2 regions of the Virgibacillus sp. GM2-2 genome follow, and region 1 is predicted to be linked to the other one. Evidence: a T-box and tRNA genes for the amino acid it is inferred to sense, from the RefSeq annotation. Region 1 holds a T-box; the other holds one or more tRNA genes.
What was found. A T-box is a leader RNA that pairs with one kind of tRNA and senses whether it is charged. The one in region 1 lies ahead of tyrS (tyrosine--tRNA ligase), so its partner is inferred to be a tRNA-Tyr.
Positions count from the first base shown of each region.

Region 2: it has a tRNA-Tyr gene. The T-box ahead of tyrS (tyrosine--tRNA ligase) is inferred to sense a tRNA for this amino acid. The anticodon was not compared.

Region 1 is NZ_JBUZWC010000008.1:34,587-42,325, reverse strand. Features, by position in the region: gene ACY9Z2_RS11135 (sensor domain-containing diguanylate cyclase) at 1-1,010, opposite strand, end outside; gene rpsD (30S ribosomal protein S4) at 1,386-1,988, shown strand; gene tyrS (tyrosine--tRNA ligase) at 2,219-3,490, opposite strand; T-box leader at 3,634-3,839, opposite strand; gene ACY9Z2_RS11120 (biotin transporter BioY) at 3,851-4,450, opposite strand; gene ACY9Z2_RS11115 (transglycosylase domain-containing protein) at 4,595-7,564, shown strand; gene ACY9Z2_RS11110 (GNAT family N-acetyltransferase) at 7,708-7,739, shown strand, end outside.
Region 2 is NZ_JBUZWC010000011.1:58-7,796, forward strand. Features, by position in the region: tRNA gene ACY9Z2_RS12990 (tRNA-Thr) at 5-77, shown strand; gene ACY9Z2_RS12995 (hypothetical protein) at 645-815, shown strand; gene cysK (cysteine synthase A) at 859-1,779, opposite strand; tRNA gene ACY9Z2_RS13005 (tRNA-Glu) at 2,002-2,076, shown strand; tRNA gene ACY9Z2_RS13010 (tRNA-Val) at 2,083-2,158, shown strand; tRNA gene ACY9Z2_RS13015 (tRNA-Thr) at 2,163-2,238, shown strand; tRNA gene ACY9Z2_RS13020 (tRNA-Tyr) at 2,278-2,362, shown strand; tRNA gene ACY9Z2_RS13025 (tRNA-Gln) at 2,377-2,451, shown strand; tRNA gene ACY9Z2_RS13030 (tRNA-Lys) at 2,605-2,680, shown strand; gene ACY9Z2_RS13035 (hydroxymethylglutaryl-CoA reductase, degradative) at 2,881-4,170, shown strand; gene mvk (mevalonate kinase) at 4,167-5,129, shown strand; gene mvaD (diphosphomevalonate decarboxylase) at 5,158-6,135, shown strand; gene ACY9Z2_RS13050 (phosphomevalonate kinase) at 6,139-7,230, shown strand; gene ACY9Z2_RS13055 (hypothetical protein) at 7,351-7,671, shown strand.

The sequences.
Region 1 (7,739 bases):
ACAAAGCCGACCTGTGAAGCGCCACTTGCTTCTATAATTTTGTTCCGTATGATGGTGGTTATTTCAACAATATTTAAATTTGAATTTAATGCATGAGTGGCGTCATTAATTAGTTTTAAATCTTCAACCAAATGCTTAGAATTTTCATATAGAATAGCACTCTCAATCGCCTTCCCAGCAATACTTGCTAGTTTTGCAGTAAATTCGATTTCTTTTTGCGGAAAATCCACTGCGCTTTCTGTTAACAATTGGAGAACGCCATAAACACCTTGTTTACCGCGTAAAGGAGCATATAAACAAGTTATTTTTTCCTTTAGACGATCTTCAAGCTGAATTTCACCAGTGATAAACGCTTGTGTGCTTACCCTTTTTGTTGCATCATCACTATACTCTATGGTTTTAATTGGTAAGTTTGACGATTCTTCTTCCTCGTAATCTTGTGAGAGCAAGATATTGTAATCAAATTGGGGATATAACGTATTCATTGCTTTTGTTAATTCGGTCAATATATTTTTTTTCGTAATAACTTCATAAAACTTTGTCGTTAAATCAAACAAGAAAGCATTTCTTTTTTCATTTTCCTTGTTTAAATTGTAATTATTTACGATGTTTAAAACATTTTCAATTTCATCTTTTATAATACGTAATAATTCGTTGGTAAATCGTTCATCTTCCAGTTGGTGCGCTAGTAATACGATAACATGTGGCTCAACTTCTATATCGAATGGTAAAATGCGAGCTGTTAATTCACTTTTCGTCTTAACTAGCAATTCAGTGGAATGTGTAATTTGATCAATTTCTGGAACCAATTCGTTATGATCTGTAATTTTCTCATACATCTGTTTCCAATGATTATAAGAATATGTAGCAACAATAGGTATTTCTAACAAATTCTGAATTCGTATAGAGATAGTTTTAAGTACTTTTCTATAGGAGTAATTTTCCAGCTTTAATAAGATTTCATAGCAGATATTTCTTATTTCTCCTTTTAGTTGATTGTAGTCTACCATCTATGATCACCTATCATCATATATATTTTATACATTTATAGTTAATGTCCCGATAAATTTTTGAATATTATAGATACATTATATAGCAAATAGGAGATTTTTCCTATAAAATCTTCTCAAAATATATTTTTCTTTTATTCGTGGATATAATAAAATCATTGACTTCTAAGCAGGAAACAGATATACTGTTCGTTGTGTAAAATAAAAAGGTAGCCTTTGTGAGCCGCCGCTTGTCATCATTTTGTTCCTCAAGATTTGAGGTGTATCGTGTAACTCTCTGCTGCTGGAGCGATGGTACATGAAAACATAATGAGCATCGGATAGGAACACGGTCTCTTATTTTATGCAAATAACATAAAAAGGAGGAAATGTCTTATGTCACGTTATACTGGATCAGTATGGAAGAAATCACGTCGTCTTGGCATTTCATTAACTGGAACTGGTAAGGAACTAGATAAACGCCCTTACGCTCCTGGTCAACATGGACCGAACCAAAGAAAGAAAATCTCTGAATACGGTTTGCAACAACAAGAGAAGCAAAAACTACGCTTCATGTATGGATTGAACGAACGTCAATTCCGTAACTTGTTCGATCAAGCTGGTAAACAAAAAGGTATTCATGGTGAAAACTTCATGATTCTTCTTGAATCTCGTCTTGATAACCTTGTTTATCGTGCAGGTCTTGCTCGTACACGCAGACAAGCTCGTCAGCTAGTAAACCACGGTCACGTAACAGTAGATGGTAAACGCGTTGATATTCCATCATACCGTATGAAGCCAGGTCAAGTATTTGGTTTACGTGAAAAATCACAAAAACTAGATATCGTTAAAGAAGCAATCGAAGTGAACAACTTTGTTCCTGATTATCTAACTTTCGATGCGGATAAACTGGAAGGAAGCTACTCTCGCTACCCAGAGCGTACTGAACTTCCTGCTGAAATTAATGAAGCGCTTATCGTAGAATTCTACTCTCGTTAAGTTATAACGAAAAACCTAGAAACCGTGTTTATACGGATTCTAGGTTTTTTATTTTGCGTCTAAGATCTCAGGTTTGTTGTTTTTGATATAAAATCAATAGACTAAGAACTATTTTGACAGAAAATAACCGATCGAGACATCGCACTCAGTCTCCGCGGAATAACACTTCTTCGAAAAAGAAAATCGAAAGAACCTAAAAAACACGATCCTGTCACAGATCGTGTTTTTACTTATTGAAAGCGAACTAAAAAGTATTTCTTCTTTCCCCGACGAATTATCGTAAACGTATCTTCAATTTGATCCTCAGCAGTTATCGTGTGCTGTAAATCCTGATTTCGTTCACCGTTGATGTAGATCGCTCCATTTTGAATATCTTCCCTCGCTTGACGTTTGGATGAAGAAATTTTCGCTTCGACGAGCAAATCGATTAATCCAATATTTTCTTTTTGTCTATTGTGTGTTGGGACATCTTTAAACCCTTGCTCAATCTCTTTCCCAGTTAAAGCTTTTAAATCACCACTAAACAAGGAAGCAGAGATTTTTTGTGCCTGTTCTACAGCTTCTTGACCATGTACTACTTTCGTAACTTCTTCAGCTAATCGTTTTTGCGCTAAGCGTTCTTCTGGTTTCTCATCAACTGCTTTTGTTAGTTGATCCACTTCATCTTGATCCAGGAACGTAAAGTATTGAATAAATTTAATCACATCGCGGTCATCTGTATTAAACCAAAATTGATAAAATTCATATGGCGTTGTTTTTTCAGGATCCAGCCATACAGCACCACCTGCAGTTTTTCCAAACTTAGTGCCATCAGCTTTAGTAATTAACGGAACAGTCAATCCAAACACATTAACTTCCTCATCCATATTTTCACGGGAACGACGGATTAATTCCATTCCAGCAGTAATATTCCCCCACTGGTCACTGCCACCGATTTGCAAGGTGCAATTTTCTTGCTCGTAAAGTTTGAGAAAGTCTAACGATTGAAGAATCATGTAGCTGAATTCAGTAAACGAAATTCCTTGTTCAATTCGAGCAGACACTGATTCTTTTGCAAGCATATAGTTAATGCCAAAATGCTTTCCTGCATCACGTAAAAAATCAATAACAGTCATGCTGGCTAACCAATCATGATTGTTTCTAGCAACTGCCGCATTTTCACCTTTATCAAATTCGAGTAAATGAGCCAACTGCTGCTTAATTTTTTCACTATATCCTTTTACCACATCATCACTATTTAACGAACGTTCGGATGAGCGACCACTCGGATCGCCGATCATTCCAGTTCCTCCACCAATCAAACCGATAGGCTTATGCCCCGCGCGTTGAAATCGTTTTAACATATACACTGGAACAAGATGACCAATGTGCAGACTATCACCAGTTGGGTCAAATCCACAGTAAACGGTAACCTGGTTCTCGTTTAAATGTTTTTCAAGTCCTTCGTAATCGGTTGTTTGATGCAACAATCCACGTCTTTCTAGCTCTTTTAATACTGACATTGTTACCACACTCCTATTTTAGTGTTAAAAAACTCGGCATTCGCCTCGCCCTTAATAGCGAATGCCGAAGTTTTTCTTATAAGGTCAACCACATTTTGTACTTTCTGACGTTGAAATAAAAAACTCCCGTCCCCTACATTGTAGAAAGGGACGAGAGTTGACTTCGCGGTACCACCCTTGTTGCATAGAAATGCCACTTTGGGTTTGTTAACGATGGGGTTTCACCGTTTTCTTATTCAAGAAAAAGCTCCAGATTGTAATTCGTTTACAAATATATGTCAGCTTCCACCACCCGCTAACTCTCTATAATAGGGATTTGCTCACTACTTCGATCCTTCAATGCATGTAATGATTTAATTATTATATATTTTTACCATACTTATAAAATAATTGCAATAACCTTATGCTTTTTAGTGGGAATAACAAATTTGCTTGCACAAGTCTTTTTCTTACAGTAACTCCAATCCAGCTTGCTAAAAATGCTTTAATTAACCCGACCACGATAAATGGATATACCCCTGATGCAAGTGCTTGAGACCAGGTTAAGTCTAGCACAAATTTCAACTGGATAGTTCCCATTATAAGTGTGATAATCATCCCCACTGTGTTAGCAATCATTGCCATTGTTATCGTAAATTTGCTTTTTTCCAAAATGAAACCTGTAGCATAAGCAGCTAAAATAAATCCAAAAATATACCCTCCTGTCGGACCGATCAATACATGTGCTCCACCACTAAAACCCGCAAATACTGGTGCTCCAACCGCCCCGACTGCTGCATAACAAATCATCGCAATAGCACCAAGTCTACTTCCAATGATTGTCGCCGTTATTCCAACTGCCAGCGTTTGACCACTTATTGGTACAAGCGGAAGCGGAACTTCTATCTGAGCCATAACTGCTGTAATTGCAGCAAACATAGCACAAATGACTAAATTTTTTACTTTCGAATTGTACTTCATTATTGTACTCCTCCTTTTATGTAAACCTAATAGAAAATAAGTTAACATAAAAGAACTAGTTTTGGAATCATTTCTTCAAAAGTTATTATTTTTACTAGATAACTAGTATGGTATAATATGGGGTGAATATTTAGGAGGTCTAATATGGATGAAATTAAAAAAGTATTAGATAAATCGTATAAAAAAGTCAAATCTCTCTGGGAGCAAGGAAAAATTCAACGCACCTCAAGGGTTACATATGATGTCACTTGGAATATTATCTTATTCTTTATCATTATTGGTGTTATTGGATTATTTTTTGCTGGCGGAGTTGGAGCTGGTTACTTTGCTTCTTTAGTAAAAGATGAACCTATACGAAGCTATGAAAGCATGAAAAAGGATATCTATAACTACGAAGAAACGTCGACAATATATTTTGCAGAAAATAAATATTTTGGAGATATTCGATCAGATATCATGCGTGAAGAGGTAAAACTCGAAAATGTTTCTGATACATTAATTAACGCAGTCATCGCTACTGAAGATCGAAATTTTAAAGAACATGAAGGTGTTGTTCCAAAAGCGATCTTACGTGCAGTTGTTCAAGAAGCAACAAATGCCGCTGTGAAAACAGGCGGTAGTACTTTAACGCAACAATTAATTAAAAATCAGATTCTTACGAACGAAGTTTCTTTTGAACGTAAAGCAAAAGAGATTTTACTAGCCTTACGTTTAGAAAGATTCTTTAAAAAAGATGAGATTTTAGAAGCATATCTTAATATAGTTCCATATGGTAGAGAAGCATCTGGACGAAACATTGCAGGAATTCAAACAGCAGCACAAGGAATTTTTGGTGTAGACGCTGCAGATTTGAATTTACCGCAATCAGCCTATCTTGCTGGGCTTCCACAGAGCCCGTCCTATTACACGCCATATAAAAATAGTGGTGGATTAAAAGAACCAGCAGCATTACAACCTGGCATTGATCGAATGAAAACAGTGTTAGACAGAATGTATGAGGCTGAATATATTACGAAAAAAGAATACGAAAAGGCTTTAAATTATGATATCACGAAAGATTTTATTACGAAATCAAATACACCGATGGAAAAGTATCCGTATTTGATGTTTGAAGCGGAAGCACGAGCAAAGAACATTTTAGCAGAGAAAATCGCGAAAGAAGACGGGTATACTGTCGAACAACTTGAAAAAGATGAAAAGCTAAAAGAAGAATACATGATTCGTGCAGATCGTGCTTTACGCCAAAACGGATATAAAATCCATACGACAATTGATAAAAAAACGTATGTTGCTTTTCAAGAAATTGTAAAGAACTATGATTACTATGGACCGAAAAGTGACTGGTATTGGACGGATCCGAAAACAGGAAAACGATATCATATCGTGGAGCCTGTTCAAACCGCTGGAATGCTAATAGAAAATGCAACAGGTAGAATTATTAGCTTTGTCGGTGGACGCGGCTACTCACAAGAAAATCAATTAAACTATGCGACAGAAGCAATTCGATCAAATGGTAGTACAATGAAACCATTACTTGATTATGCACCTGCTTTTGAAGAAGGTTTATTACAGCCAGCTAGTGTTTTAGATGACATTCCTACAACATATGGCTCGTATTCACCTGATAACTATACAACTAATTACCATGGACTTGTGACGGCTAGAAAAGCACTTGCCGAATCCTTTAACGTCCCTGCTATTCAAGTGTATAACATGCTAATGAATAGAGGAATTGGTCAAAAGTATATAGAAAAAATGGGCATTACTACCATTGGCGAAAAGGAATATAGTAACCTGGTACTTGGTATTGGAGCAACAACCTATGGTACAACTATTGAAGAAAATATAAATGCTTATGGAACTTTTGCAAATGGCGGTAAATTTGTAGATGCTTATATGATTGAAAAAATTACTACCAAAGATGGCAAAACTATCTATGAACACGAATCCAAGCCAGTAAAAGTATTCTCGCCACAAACTGCATACTTAACAACAGATATCTTAAGAGACGTTTTAGATTATGGTACAGCTACTTTCTTACAATCGCATATTGATATGTCAATAGATTGGGCCGGCAAATCTGGAACTTCGCAGGAGTGGAAAGATTCGTGGTTTGTTGGATACAATCCTAACGTAACTTTTGGCACATGGATAGGATATGATACACCGTCTAGTTTAAATGCATGTGACCCTAACTGTATGCGATACAACGAGCGAAATCTTTTACTCTGGTCTAAACTTATGAACAAAGCGATTGAAATCAACCCAGAGTTAATGGCTCCATCAAAAAACTTTGAGCGACCAGATGGAATCGTATCACGCAGTTACTGTGCTATTTCAGGGAATGCACCGTCAGACTTATGTAGTAAAGCAGGTCTGGTATATTCCGATATTTATAATGCAAAATACGTACCAAACAAGACAGATAACAGTCTGACAACTGGAGCGTATGTATTGGTCGATGGCAAAGCAGTTATAGCTGGACCAAATACACCAGAAGAATTCGTAAATGGTGATGGATTAACGTTTAATCCAGAATTTATTCAGAAACATAATTATGATCGTCTGAGTGACTTGACAAAATTATTCCCATCTAGAGATCGAGCTAAGTGGGAAAAAATCGGCGTTCCAAGTGGTGATGTTGGTTCTGCTATCGAGGATGACGGAAAAGCACCTGCTGCGCCATCATCAATCAAAAAATCAGGAAGTACACTTACTTGGTCTGATTCAAGTAGTAAAGATGTTGTAGGCTATCGAATTTACCAGGCGTCAAATCCAGACGGTTCGTTTAAATTAATTGGAAACACGACGTCGACTGGGTTTAACGTCGGAGGTGGCAAAGCGGTTTATCGAGTAGAAGCTGTTGACTACTTTGGAATAGAATCAAGTCCATCTAAAGCAGTCGTGGTTGGTGACTTTTCAAAGCCGGAACCGAAGCCAGAGCCGCCAGAGCCTAAAAAGCCGGATAAACCTGAAAAACCAGATGATCCAGGGGATGGCGATAATCCGCCAGATAAACCTAACAGTGGTGATGGCCCAACTCCACCACCGACTGAACCGCCTGCACAAGATGACGACGATCCTAAACCAGAAACCGATGACAATCCAGAATAATTCTATTAAACCTATAGGGGCATACCCTATAGGTTTTTTATGTACTAAGAAAAAGTCATATTCAACTTATCACTAAAAATCAAGTCAAATATCCTGTATAATAAAAAACAAGAAATTTACATTTAGAAGTAGGCGGTGAAAATATGAAGCATGTGAAGTCTCATCAATCATTAAC
Region 2 (7,739 bases), on a different contig from region 1:
ATACGCTTCCATAGCTCAGCTGGTAGAGCACCACCATGGTAAGGTGGGGGTCAGCGGTTCAAGTCCGCTTGGAAGCTCTTTATTAAACATCTAACACTTTTTAAGTGCTAGGTGTTTTTTTTTATTGCTTTTTTAATTATGTTTTTTTTAATCTGGAGTGACTGCAACAAGTTGATTTTCACGGTGGACAGTCGCTTTCGCTATTCAAGGCACAAGTGCTTTATCTACTAAAATTCACGTTTTTGTAGAGTGTTCTATGCAATGTTCAGGATTCCAGAGGTGCGTAATATAAGCAAATTTGGGATAAGCGGACACCAGATCCCTTATTCGTGCAAAATTGGGGCAAATGCATCTGTTCGCGGACTCAGGATCCGTTATGCAGCAAAAAGAAGTGATTTCATCGCCATTTTACTTAAATAAGGTATCCTGTGTCCTATTAACCCATAAAACATGTGCGGAAAGTATAAATAGCGCCCTCTGTGTCCGCTACTGAGCAGTCTCCAGTTCGCCTTTTTGGTTACAAGTGTATACATTTTTGTGCGAATCAAAATTTTTTAAAAAACACGCTTTAAATTCTCGTGAGAATTTTTTCCAATCTTTGTTATAATTGAGAAGGAATATGAAAAATAGAGGGGGATATGAAGATGACAAGTGAAATACCGATGTTAGTAATTGTTGCAATTGTAGTTACTATTTTTGAGATATTATTAACTATCTTTCTTATTAAGAAAAAGGTTTTTAAACCATCTATTGCACTCTATACATCAGTACCTGCAGTTGTAATAATATGGTTTGTAGCGTTAACGAATACATAGAAAAAAGCAATTCATTGGCATAGAACAATGAATTGCTTTTTTATTAATGATCGAATAAATTCATGCTAAGGTATCGTTCTCCAGTATCTGGTGCTACACAAAGAACTTTTTTTTCTTTACCAAGTTTCTGGGCGATGTCTAAGGCGGTGAAAATCGCTGCTGCACCGGATAGTCCTACGAATAGACCTTCTTCCCTAGGTATGCGTTTAAACATCTCAATTGCGTCTTCGTCTGCAATTTGTTGTATTTCATCAAAGATATCGGTATTAAGTATTTCTGGAATAAAACCAGGACTAGTACCAACTAATTTGTGTTTCCCAGGTTTGCCCCCGGACAGGACAGGAGATCCTTTTGGTTCAGCAACTGCAATATAAAGATTTGGGATTTTTTCCTTTAATGTTTCACCAACTCCAGTAATTGTGCCGCCAGTGCCGGCGGTTGCAATAAATGCATCCAGTTTGCCTTCCATTTGTTCATAAATTTCTAACGCGGTTGTTGTTCTGTGAATATCGGGATTTGCTGGATTCTCAAACTGCTGAGGAATGAAGCTCCCTGGTATCTTTTGTTTTAATTCTTTTGCTTTTTTAATTGCTCCAGGCATTTTTTCTTCGCTTGGAGTAAGAACAATTTCTGCACCGTAGGCTTTCAATAAAGAAATGCGCTCTTTGGTACTTGTATCTGGCATTACTAGTATTGCTCGGTAGCCCTTTGCAGCTGCATTCATAGCAAGACCGATACCGGTATTCCCGCTTGTTGGTTCAATGATCGTATCTCCAGGTTTGATAATCCCTTGTTCTTCAGCCTTCTTTATCATATTAAAAGCAGCACGATCTTTTACACTTCTAGTAGGATTTTGCAACTCTAATTTAACGTAGACATCTGCAGATTCAGTGGGTACAAGTTTATTTAGCTTTACAATGGGTGTTTCACCGATTAACTCTGTTATATTATTAACAACTTTCATAAGAACCACCTTCGTAAAAAGTACTTTTTTCTTTCATTAATAGTATCAATCTGTATATAATAAATTCAATTGTTAAGACTAAAAAGCATGTGTTAATAGCAAAAGAGAAATAAATGCTAAAAAAAAGTAGAAAAAAGTAGAATTCCTCTTTACAAAGAGAGAGAATCTGTATATAATAAAATTCGTTGGTTTTTGACATTACATATCAAAAAGTTAACTCTAGGCCCGTTGGTCAAGCGGTTAAGACACCGCCCTTTCACGGCGGTAACACGGGTTCGAATCCCGTACGGGTCACCATTATCTGGAGGATTAGCTCAGCTGGGAGAGCACCTGCCTTACAAGCAGGGGGTCGCAGGTTCGAGCCCTGCATCCTCCACCATTTAGCCGGCCTAGCTCAACTGGTAGAGCAACTGACTTGTAATCAGTAGGTTGGGGGTTCAAGTCCTCTGGCCGGCACCATTTTTTTATGTATAACTTTTACGTTTTTGGAAATTATATGGAGGGGTAGCGAAGTGGCTAAACGCGGCGGACTGTAAATCCGCTCCCTCAGGGTTCGGCAGTTCGAATCTGCCCCCCTCCACCACTTTATTTTTTTGATGGGCTATAGCCAAGCGGTAAGGCAGCGGGTTTTGATCCCGTCATTCCCAGGTTCGAATCCTGGTAGCCCAGCCATTTATAATTTTTACCCTGTGTATCAAACTTACCACGATATGACGTGGTTTTTGTATTTTAGGCCCTTTTTTGGCAGGTAAGAAAGTATAAATCCTTTCTTATTGCATAAGTGCAAATAAGACAAGTATTCTAAAAGAAAAATCAGAAATAAACGAGCCATTAGCTCAGTCGGTAGAGCATCTGACTTTTAATCAGAGGGTCGAAGGTTCGAATCCTTCATGGCTCACCATTTACATCAAAAAGAACACTGGCATTGAGATATAATACATAGTATAATTGTAATGAACAAGGTCGTTTGTAGTAAACAACCTTGTTTATTTGCATTTTGCGCTATTTTTTTACATAATAGATAGAGGAAAATTATTATCATAACAATAAAATTAAGCTAAATAATTATTATATATTTTGATACCCAAAAGGATGATTTGTATGAGTACTTCTAGAATTCCTGGTTTTTATAATATGAGTGTAGAAGAGCGAAGAAAATTACTTGCTGAGCAAGCAGACTTGACCGAAGCGGAATCGGAACATCTTTCTTCTACAAATCCTTTAACCTTGGATACGGCTAATAATATGATAGAAAATGTGATTGGCACATATCAGTTGCCATTAGGGTTAGGATTGAACTTTCTTATTAACGGGAAAGACTATGTAGTGCCAATGGCTATTGAAGAACCATCTGTAGTAGCGTCCGCTAGTTATATTGCTAAGATTGTTCGTAATGCTGGCGGTTTTACAACGGAATCTTCTGGTAGAGTAATGATTGGCCAAATTCAGGTTGTAGGATGCCCTGATTTTAATTTTGCTAAAGAAGCACTTTTGAAGGAAAAAGAAATGCTTCTTGAGGGTGCAAACGCTGCATACCCGAGCATCGTTTCAAGAGGTGGCGGTGCACAGGATCTAGAAGTACGTATGTTGAACGACGAATCAGGCTCTAAATATGGCCAAATGCTCGTATTGCATTTGTATATAGATACGTGTGATGCAATGGGTGCAAACATTATTAATACGATGGTGGAAGCACTTGCTCCGGTAGTAGAGGATTTAACAAAAGGGAAAGTTTATTTACGAATTCTTTCTAACCTTGCTGATAGATGTGTTGCTCGTGCTAAATGTGTTATACCACCGAATTTATTGGAGACCGGGGACTTCTCGGGAGAAGAGGTTCGGGATGGAGTAGTACATGCCTATGAATTTGCGGCATCAGACCCTTACCGTGCAGTAACACACAATAAAGGTATTATGAATGGTATTGATCCGATTGTTATTGCCACCGGAAATGATTGGCGCGCGGTGGAAGCTGGTGCACATGCGTATGCAGCACGCTTTGGAAAATATAGTTCGATGACAGAATGGTATGTAGATGATAAGGGTAACCTTGTAGGTGAACTAGAATTACCAATGTCTGTTGGAACTGTTGGAGGATCTATTCGGGTTCACCCAATATCACAAATTGCGCATAAGATATTAGGAATAGAGTCTGCAGAAGAGTTGGCACAGGTAATTGTATCTGTGGGTCTAGCGCAAAATTTAGGAGCTTTAAAGGCTTTGGTGACGGATGGTATTCAGAAGGGTCATATGGCTTTACATTCTCGCTCTGTTGCGATGGCAGCAGGGGCTAAAGGAGAGCTGATTGATATCATTGCTGAACAATTGATTAATGAAAAAGATATCCGTGTAGGGAAAGCTAAAGAATTGGTGGAAAAGAGTAAAAAATGAGTGTAGAGAAAGCAACAACTTCAGAACAAACAGCTATTGGGATAGCTCATAGTAAACTAATTTTAATTGGCGAGCATGCGGTTGTACACGGACAACCAGCAATAGCTATTCCTTTTCCATTGGTAGGAATAGAAGCATTGGTAGATAATGTTCCAGGTGCAGTGAAAATTGACAGTACATTTTACCATGGTCCAATTAACAAGGCACCAGATGCTTTAGACGGATTGGTAAACTGTATTACAGCCACACTCGATCATCTGGAAATACCACACCGCGATTTATTGATACGAATTAAATCGTCAATTCCACCCGGAAAAGGGTTAGGTTCTAGTGCGTCAGTTGCAATAGCCGTTATACGGTCCATATTTGCGTACGCAGATGAGGAACTCACAGAGGAAACGTTATTAATGCTCGCAAATATTTCGGAAACATTTGCACACGGTTCTCCTAGTGGAATAGATACACTTACGATAACCTCAGAATCACCAGTTTGGTATGAAAAAGATCGACCTTTTCATTTTATTAAGCCGAAAACAGACTTTCATTTCATTGTGGCTGATTCAGGAAGAAAAGGTGATACGAGGTTAGCGGTAGAATCAGTAGCAGATCTACTTAAGTCTGCACCGAAGAAAATTCAAGCTAGTCTTGACCGAATTGGCGAAATAACGCATCAAGCTAGAAGAGCGTTAGAGAAGGCCAGCAAACAAATTTTAGGTAAAACATTAAATGAAGCACAAAAAGAATTAGAAGCTCTTGGAGTGAGTGATGCGGGACTTAATCGGCTTATTTATGTTGCGCGTCAGGAAGGTGCTCTTGGTGCAAAGTTAACTGGTGGCGGTAACGGAGGTTGCATTATAGCTTTAGCCCGTAATGAGGCACACTCGAAGCATTTATGTGAAAAGCTAAAAAGCTTTGGTGCTCATGCTGTCTGGCCATTTGTTTTACGAAAGCACAATTAGGAACTGAAGGTAGAAATGGGGATTATGGATGAAAGCAACGGCAAAGGCACATACCAACATTGCCTTAATTAAATATTGGGGAAAGCGCGATGAGTCGTTGATTTTACCAATGAATAATAGCCTTTCGTTAACGTTAGATGCGTTTTATACAGAAACAACAGTTACATTTAAAACGGATCTTACGGAGGATGTATTTTACCTTGATAATGAATTAATTCAGGGTGATCAATATATAAAAGTTACAAAATACCTTGATTTGATACGAGATTTTGCTGGAAAACAGAACCTTTATGCTGAAGTAAGGTCTACGAATGCAGTGCCAACTGCGGCAGGTTTTGCTTCATCGGCTTCAGGGTTTGCTGCACTTGCAGCAGCAGCAACGCGTGCACTGGGATTAGAGGTTGATGATGCAACTCTGTCTCGATTAACACGTCGCGGTTCTGGATCAGCATGTCGTTCCATCTACGGTGGTTTTGTTGAATGGGAACAGGGCAAACTCGAAGACGGGTCTGATTCCTATGCTGTGCCAGTTGCACCACAAAATCATTGGGATGTGCGTGTTGCAGCGGTGGTTTTATCTTCAAAAATGAAAAAGGTTTCCAGTCGTGTTGGTATGCGCCGAACGGTAGAAACTTCTCCATTCTATCCGGGCTGGGTTGATGCGATTCCAACTGATCTGGCAACTATTAAAGAAGCAATCCAGGAACGTGATTTTGATAAATTGGGTTCTGTTGCTGAAGCAAATTGTCAAAAAATGCATGCCACAACACTTGGTGCAAATCCACCATTTACGTATTGGCATGATACGACGATGACGGTTATGCAAACCGTTCAAGCTTTACGTGAAAAAGGCATACCAGCATATTTTACAATCGATGCTGGTCCCAATGTAAAAGTTTTATACCAGCCTGAAAACGAGGTAGTAATTGAACAAACGCTCCGTGAAATACCTGGTGTTACGAAAGTCATTTTAAGTCGATCAGGTCAAGGAGTCACCTATAGCTAGGGGATGAAAATAGTGACAAACGAGTCAATGACAATCAAGGTCCCAGGTAAATTAATGATAGCAGGCGAGTATGCAATATTAGAAGCCCATCAACGATCAATAGTAACGGCTGTTGATCGTTTTGTTTATACTACGATATGTAGTGCTAGTGAGAATCGGGTTTCTCTTCCGAAGTTAGGACTTGAAAATATACCATGGGAAGTCAATAGTGAAAAAATACATATTAAAACGAAGGATTCGCGGGTAAATTTTGTTGAAAATGCGATGGATATCGTGTGTCGCTACATTATGGAACAAGGGAATTCACTGGAGGCATTCGATTTAACAATTAATAGTGAGCTAGATGATGAATCGGGTATTAAATATGGATTGGGTTCGAGTGCCGCGGTTGTTACTGCAGTTGTAAAGGCGGTTTTGAAATACCACAAGATACCTTGTCCTTCAGAAATACTATTTAAACTTGCTGCAATTGCACATGTGGAGACTCAAGGAAGCGGATCGGGTGCAGATGTTGCTGCCTCTTCGTATGGGGGAATGGTTGCTTATACGTCTTTTCAGGCGGATTGGTTAAAAGATGCGTATCGTGCATCATCCACAATAGTTGATTTGGTAAATCAAAATTGGCCATATCTATCTGTAGAAGCAATTTCATTACCAGATAATGTTCAAATGTTGATTGGATGGACAGGCAGCCCGGCTTCGACGAAGGACTTTATAAAAAAAATTAACAAACTTAAGATCTCCTCACCAGAATTGTATGAGCAGTTTATTGTACAATCATCAAATGCTGTTGGATTGATTATGACAGGTGTAGAAACGAACAACAGTCTACTAGTGCTCGAAGGAATTACAGCTAATAGAAAGGCGCTAGCGGAGTTAGGCACCCATGCGGATGCGCCAATTGAAACAACATTGTTGAAACAATTAGCCGACATTGCTGAAAAACATGGTGGTGCTGGGAAACCATCTGGTGCTGGCGGTGGAGATTGTGGTATTGCGTTTTTTGATGGCGAGGAAGCGGCTGAACGTGTAAAAAGGGATTGGTTGAAAAACGGTATTAAGCCACTTTCACTTAATATATTTATTACTTTATAAAAAACAAGTATTACTTCGTTCAAGGGAGATAATACTTGTTTTTTTAATTTAATGAAAATTTCGCGAAACTTTATTACAACTTAATCGTAAATATAATAACTAAAACGAGGGGGACACTTTATGAATTGGTACAAATTGTTAGTGATTGGATTTGTTTTTATTGTAGTATTGGTTGGTTGCTCACAGAAAGAGACCAAAGAAGATCTAGGATTGGTAACACTAGAGGAATTTAATCAGTTGGATAATAGTATGACTTTTGATGATGTCATTGAACTTCTAGGGCCACCAGATTCTTATGGAGGAGAATCGCAATCTGGAAAGGAAGTAGAGTATGTAGAAGATGCCACTTATATATGGGATGGAGTTGTGCCAGAATCTTTTATTGTATTAAAATTTAAGAATAAGATGCTTCAAACAAAAAATAAAATGGGGTTCGAATAATAGAGTACATATTTTGAAAGAATCCGGATCTTTCGGATAGGAGCAGTTGGAAGCTTTCTTAGGAAAAA